One region of the Telluria sp. B2 genome, then DNA from elsewhere that is predicted to be linked to it. Evidence: predicted binding sites of a transcription regulator. Region 1 holds the regulator's gene; each other region holds the start of a gene.
What was found. Region 1 encodes LexA, which represses DNA repair genes until DNA is damaged. Its sites were predicted from a motif close to ACTGTATNNNNATACAGT; they were not measured.
Positions count from the first base shown of each region.

Region 2: dinB (DNA polymerase IV) is a predicted target of LexA. The motif match lies at 1,176-1,193, and genes of this name have one in related genera.
Region 3: ACSUZJ_RS10385 (ATP-dependent helicase) is a predicted target of LexA. The motif match lies at 996-1,013, and genes of this name have one in related genera.

Region 1 is NZ_CP196525.1:1,735,944-1,738,212, reverse strand. It holds gene priB (primosomal replication protein N) at 1-191, opposite strand, end outside; gene rpsF (30S ribosomal protein S6) at 235-621, opposite strand; gene lexA (transcriptional repressor LexA) at 853-1,488, shown strand; gene ACSUZJ_RS07750 (tetratricopeptide repeat protein) at 1,789-2,269, opposite strand, start outside.
Region 2 is NZ_CP196525.1:92,613-94,881, forward strand. It holds gene dinB (DNA polymerase IV) at 76-1,152, opposite strand; gene ACSUZJ_RS00385 (S8 family serine peptidase) at 1,574-2,269, opposite strand, start outside.
Region 3 is NZ_CP196525.1:2,305,885-2,308,153, forward strand. It holds gene ACSUZJ_RS10375 (hypothetical protein) at 11-187, opposite strand; gene ACSUZJ_RS10380 (hypothetical protein) at 379-597, shown strand; gene ACSUZJ_RS10385 (ATP-dependent helicase) at 1,052-2,269, shown strand, end outside.

The DNA.
Region 1 (2,269 bases):
GCGCTGGCGAAGCGGCCCGAAATCTCTCCCGCGGCGAACGCGGCAATCTCGAACTCGACCAGCCTCGGCACCCCTGCCTCGACCTGCTGCGAACTGTGCAGCAGGATTGCGGACACGACCGGCACGCCGGCGGGGGTATAGCGCAGTACGTCGCGTTCAGCGATGGTGGCGACGACTTGTAGCTGGTTCACTTCTCAGCGGGCCTGAGCCCGTTCACGATCCTGGCGAAAAACCTTAGGCAGCGGCGGCCGGGGCAGCAGCCGGAGCTTCTGCGCGGTGGCTCTTGGCTGCGTCTTCGCGCTGTACCGACTTCATCATTGGCGACGGAGCGGTTTCAGCCTTCTTCATCTTCACGGTCAGGTGACGCAGCACGGCATCATTGAACTTGAATGCGGTTTCCAGCTCGACCAGGGTCTCGTTGTCGCACTCGATGTTCATGCAGATGTAGTGTGCCTTCGGCAGCTTCTGGATCTGGTAAGCCATCTGGCGACGGCCCCAGTCTTCCACGCGATGGATGTTACCGCCGCGGCTGGTCACCGTGGTCTTGTAACGCTCGATCATCGCCGGGACTTGCTCGCTTTGGTCCGGGTGGACGATAAAAACGATTTCATAATGACGCATGCAACACTCCTTGAGGACGTTTAAACAAATGCCCACCTCGGCGTCAAGACGAGTGTGGGAAGGGAAAGCCTGCAATTATAACCCGAAGCGGGCAGCAACACAATCGGCGGCCGGCGTACCCCTTTCGCGACAGCAGCCGTCCGGAAATTCCAGCGAAAACAACGATTTCCCTTGCATTTACAGAAGCACTGTACAAAAATACAGTCTGAATCGATAACCAGTGGTACACCCATGCTCAAGCTCACTGCAAGGCAAGAACAGATCCTGAACCTGATCAAGGAAGCGATCGACAACACCGGCTTCCCGCCGACCCGCGCCGAGATCGCGAAGGAATTGGGCTTCAAGTCGGCCAACGCGGCCGAGGAGCACCTGCAGGCGCTCGCGCGCAAAGGCGCGATCGAGATCGTCTCGGGCACCTCGCGCGGGATTCGCCTGATCGGCGCGGCATCGGAGCCGGCCGTCCCGGCCATTCCCCCTGCCCTGCTGATGTCGCTGCCCCTGGTCGGCCGTGTCGCGGCAGGTTCGCCCATCCTCGCGCAGGAACACGTGGAAGCAACCTACAACGTCGACCCGGCCATGTTCGGCGCCCGCCCCGACTTCCTGCTGAAGGTGCGCGGCTGGTCGATGCGCGACGCCGGCATCATGGACGGCGACTTCCTGGCGGTCAAGAAGGTCGACAGCGCCAAGAACGGCCAGATCGTCGTGGCCCGCCTGGGCGAAGACGTGACCGTCAAGCGCTACCGCAAGACCGGCGACGTGATCGAACTGCTGCCGGAAAATCCGGACTTCAAGGTGATCCGCGTCGAGCCGGACGACGAGTTCGCCCTCGAGGGGCTGGCTGTGGGTTTGATGCGCAGCTGGCACTGAGCCGCAGATGAAAGAAAAGGCCGCTTGATGCGGCCTTTTTTGATTTTGCAGGGTGGGGTCTCGACCCCACGCGGTACGACGCCTGCGAATCGCCAGCTCATTCCCTGGCCCCGGTTTTGTAGGGTGGACACCTGTGTCCACGCGGTACAAGGCGAGCAGGCCGGGCGCTCTGCCGGCAGATTGGCGGCCGGGGCTACGCGACGCTTTGCGGCAGCTCATCCGTCCTACAGCGTGGACACAGGTGTCCACCCTACGAAAAACAAAGGCCGCTGACGCGGCCTTTTTTACTCCAACACGGCCTTACTTCGTTCGCACCGACTCGTCCTTCGGCGCCTTGGTCACGATCGCATTGTGCTCGGCGATATACGCCTCGGTCGCGCCGCGCCAGACCGCCACGTCGGCCAGCACCATCTTGGCGCCGACCTTGGCTTCTTCCGACAGGTTTTCCTGGACCTGGGCCAGGTGCTTCTTCGCCTGCTGCATCTCCGCCAGGTTCATCAGCTTGGCGATGTCGGCCGGGATCCGGTTTTCGAGCGGGGAGGCGGCGTTCAGGTTCTGCACGAAGCCGTTATAGCAGTCCTGCCACTTGTTGATCGCGTTCGAGACCCGCTCGATCTCGTCAGTCTGCTTCGAGATCGCCGGCACGCGCGGCTTGGGGCAGCGGAACTTGCCGGACCGCAGGTCTTCGCCGTCGTACTTCGACACCCAGTAGTCGATGTCGGCGCGGCGCGCGACCCGCTGCTGCATGACGCCGAGCGAGGCTTCGGCGACCTTGTTGCCC
Region 2 (2,269 bases), 1.6 Mb from region 1:
GTTGTCTCAGTATTTCAGGGGAACGACATTCTACACGTTGATGTCGAAGTATTTTCGGGCGGAAACGGCAACAATTTAATGTGTTGCGTGTTCGTCAAACAGGCTGAGCTGCTCGACGTTTTCGGTTTCGCCCAGGCGCACACCGACGCCCAGCAGGCGCACCGGGCGGCTGGCGCGCTGCCAGCCGATTTCCATCAGGCGGGCGTAGCTCGGCAGGTGTGGCGCGTAACCGACACACTCCACCGTGGTCTGCTGGAAGTCCGCGAATTTGATCTTCACGAACAGTTTATTGATGAATTTTTCCGCGCCGGCGCGCTTGATGCGCCCGAGCAGGTGTTCATACAGATCCGGCAATAGTGCCAGGCAGCCCGGCAGGTCCGGGATGTCCGGCGTATAGGTTTCCTCGGTGCTCACCGACTTGCGTTCGCGCTCGGGGCTGACCTCACGGTAATCGATGCCGCGGCATAAATCGTGCAGGCGCGCGCCGAAACTGCCGAAGTGCTCCTGCAGCTTCTGCAGGCTCCAGCCGCGCAGGTCGGCACAGGTCTTCAGCCCCAAATTGTTCATCTTGGCGGCCGTGACCTTGCCGACGCCATGCAGTTTCTTGACCGGCAGTGCGGCAACGAAGGCATCGACTTCTTCCGGGCGCACCAGGAACAGGCCGTCGGGCTTGTTCCAGTCGCTGGCGATCTTGGCCACGAATTTATTGGGCGCCACCCCGGCCGAGGCCGTGATGCCGACGGTCTCGAAAATGCGGCGCCGGATCTCCTGCGCGATCAGGGTCGCGCTGCCCCTGCAGTGTGGCGAGTTCGAGACATCGAGGTAGGCCTCGTCCAGCGACAACGGTTCGACCAGGTCCGTGTAGTCGCGGTAGATGTCCATGATCTGGCGCGAGGCGACCCGGTATTTTTCCATCGCCGGCGGAATCACCAGCAGGTCCGGGCACAATTTCATTGCCTGTGCTGTGGCCATGGCCGAGTGGATGCCGTAGCGGCGCGCCTCGTAGTTGCAGGTCGCGATCACCCCGCGCTGGTCCGGACGCCCACCGACGGCCAGCGGCCGGCCGCGCAAGGACGGATCGTCGCGCATCTCGACCGACGCATAGAAGCAGTCGCAATCGCAATGGATGATTTTACGTGCGGGGGCGTTCACTCGGGCGGCGGCGGGAGCCGACTACTGTCATTCTATACAGTATCTCGTCAATTGGGATTTGGTGCAAGAGCAGTCGTAACGCCGACTGTGGCCCATGGCGTTGGCCGATCCGTAGGGTGGGCACTCCGTACCCACGCGGAAGGTCGCACTGTGTTGATTGCTGTGCTGGCCCAACAGGATAATGATTGTTGACGTCTCCCAGAGAGTAGTAGCTAACGTCTCTCCCTTGGATACTCATCGGCATGCACTTGGCACCGATTACTGTTACCGCGCCGATGACGCGTCGTTCCGCGTGGGCACGGGGTGCCCACCCTACGGTCGAGGCCGCAGTCTTCAATGACGCAGTCGGTATATCAAAACGAAAAAAGACGCGCGGCAAGCCGCGCGTCTTCACCCTTGGTAAGCGACTGTTTTACTGCAATTACCAGCTCAGCTTCAGCGTGTACTTGCCGTTGGTCGAACCGGTGCCGCCGCTGTAGTACTTCACGCGCACGTAGCGTGCCGCGGTAGCGGTGGTCGTGTTCGTCACGGAAGCGCTGTCGACGGCGCCGGCGCTCTTCTCGCTGTAGGCCAGCTGGGTGCCGGCGCTGTTGTAGATGTACAGGTCGTAGTCGGCGGTCGACGAACCTGGGGTCATGGTCGCCGTGAGCGTCTTGCCGGCCGGCAGCTGGACCACGAAGTAGTCGTTGTCGGTGCTGGCGCTCATGGTGCCGTTGACCGTGGTGCCGCTGGTGCTGACGGCGTCGGCCGTCGAGATCGTGTTATTCGATTCCGATTCCGAGATCGTCGGGCCAGGCGCCGGGGTGGCGCCGCTGGCCGCTGCCACCGCTGCTGTCGCGTCGACGATGCCGCTGCCGCAGCCCGAGCAGGTCGCCGGGAAGGCGCGTGCCGTGCTCTTGAGCGTGGACTCGATCTGGTCGGGCGTCAGCGCCGCGTTCTTCGCCAGCATCAGGGCCGCCACGCCGGCGACGTGCGGGGTCGCCATCGAGGTGCCCTGGTAGGCGGCATAGCTGTCGGAACCCGGCGAACTGGTGCCGCTGTTCAGGGTCGACAGGACACCGCCGCCGGTGCCGCCGCCCGGGGCCGCCACGTCGACCACGGTGCCGTAGTTCGAGTA
Region 3 (2,269 bases), 570 kb from region 1:
TACTATGCAACTAACCCCCTCCGATCCCGCGCATGACCTTGCCGCTGCCGCCGCACTGGGGGCAGGGCTTGCCGTCGGCCAGTTTGCCGCTGCCGGAGCAGGCGTCGCAAATGTCTTCGCCGGCGCCGGGGGTGCCGGGAGCAGCTTCGTCGCCAGGGTTCATATCCGGTTGAGATGTCGTGCTCATGGATGCCTCGCTGGTGGGTTGAAGGGAATCAGCGCGGCCATTTTGTACGTGTTGCGAAATGGATGGCGCAACGCTGCCGTCGGGCATGCCTGCCTTTTCTTGTTTTTCGATGGGAAAATGACATTGACATTACCGGTTCTTGATCAATACTCCTTACGCAAGGAGTTTAACCACGACAAGGCGGGGGAAGGATGGAGCATATATCAGCAGAGCTGCGCGGCATGGCCGCGGATGGCGGGGGCGACGCCCGCAGGGATGTCCGGCAGCGCGTCATCGTCGACGACGGGATCGCGGTCCAGTTCAGCGCCAACACGATGTCTGCCGTGGAGTACCTTCGCTCACGCGACATCGCGCGCGCCGTGATCGAGCGCGTGCTGCTGGAACCGTCCCGACGTCGATCCCGGCAGTAAAAAAAGTTGCTCTGCAGTTCTGGTTTGCGATATCAAAATTGTATTTTTGTGGCGTTCTATGAGGTCTGGTTATACACAAAAATTTCTTTTTGTTCATTCGGACCTTCCTCCAGGCCTGCCTGCACAGATGCGTGCAAGTCATTGATTTATCTGGTTTTCGGCTTTGCCCGCCGTTTGGGCATTTTGTTGAAAGCCGCTTCCCGCCGCGCTTTCGGGCTGTCAAGCCCTCCCTTTTCCACAAAGTTATTCACAGAGTTTGTGGATATCCAGAAAACCCGTTTATTTTCGGCGACTTAGCACAGCTTGTTCGGAAAACGTTTGAAGTGGTCGCGAAGCGAGCGCAGCCTTTTTACGACAGGTTCGTCGATTTCGAGTGCAAAATGCACTTGCGAAAGCTTACTGGACAAATGTACAGTTGAGCTGTCCGCCTTTTGCCCTTCCTTGCCATCCTTTCATGACCGCTGCCGCCGCTGCCGCAACTTCCGCTCCCTCTTCAGCCCCTTGCGCCGACGACCCCTTTGCCGGCCTCAATCCGGCGCAGCGCGCCGCCGTCGAGCACGACATCGGGGCGCAGGCGACGCGCCCGCTGCTGGTGGTAGCCGGCGCCGGGTCCGGCAAGACCAATACGCTGGCGCACCGCGTGGCGCGCCTGATCATGCGTGGCGCCGACCCGCAGCGCATCCTGCTGCTGACCTTCTCGCGGCGCGCGGCCAATGAAATGACCCAACGCGCCGGCAATGTCCTGCAGCGCATCATGGCCACGGCCACCCAGGTGACGACACTGCCCTGGGCCGGCACCTTCCACAGCATCGGCGCGCGCCTGCTGCGCGAATTCGCCGGGCGTATCGGCCTGGACGAATCCTTCACCATCCACGACCGCGGCGATTCCGAAGACCTGATGGGCCTGGTGCGCCACGAGATCGGCCTGACCCAGACCCAGAAGCGCTTCCCGCTGAAGGGCACCTGCCTGTCCATTTATTCGCGGGTGGTCAATTCGCGCGAGCCGCTCGACCTGGTCTTGCAGGGCACCTTCCCCTGGTGCACGGAATGGGAAGCGGAGCTCAAGCGCCTGTTCGGCGCCTATGTCGACGCCAAGCAGGAGCAGAACGTGCTCGACTACGACGACCTGCTGCTGTTCTGGGCCGAGATGGCATCCGACCCCGAGCTGGGTCCTGAACTGGGCGCCCTGTTCGACCACGTGCTGGTCGACGAATACCAGGACACCAACCGCCTGCAGGCGGCGATCATCACCGGCATGAAGCCCGATGGGCAGGGTGTGATGGTGGTGGGCGACGACGCCCAGTCGATCTATTCGTTCCGCGGCGCGACGGTGCGCAACATCCTCGATTTCCCGAAGCAGTTCTCGCAGCCGGCCGAGGTGATCACGCTGGACCGCAATTACCGCTCGACCCAGCCCATCCTGGACGCCTCGAACGCCGTGATCGGGGCCGCCCTCGAGCGCCATGCCAAGACCCTGTGGACCGACAAGGCGGCGAGCAGCCTGCCGCAGTTGGTCCTGATTCCCGACGAGGCCGAACAGGCGCGCTGGGTCTGCAACCGCATCCTCGAGCACCGCGAAGCCGGCATCAAGCTCACTTCCCAGGCGGTGCTGTTCCGCGCCGCCAGCCACAGCGCGGCGCTGGAACTCGAACTTATGCGCCGGAACATCCCT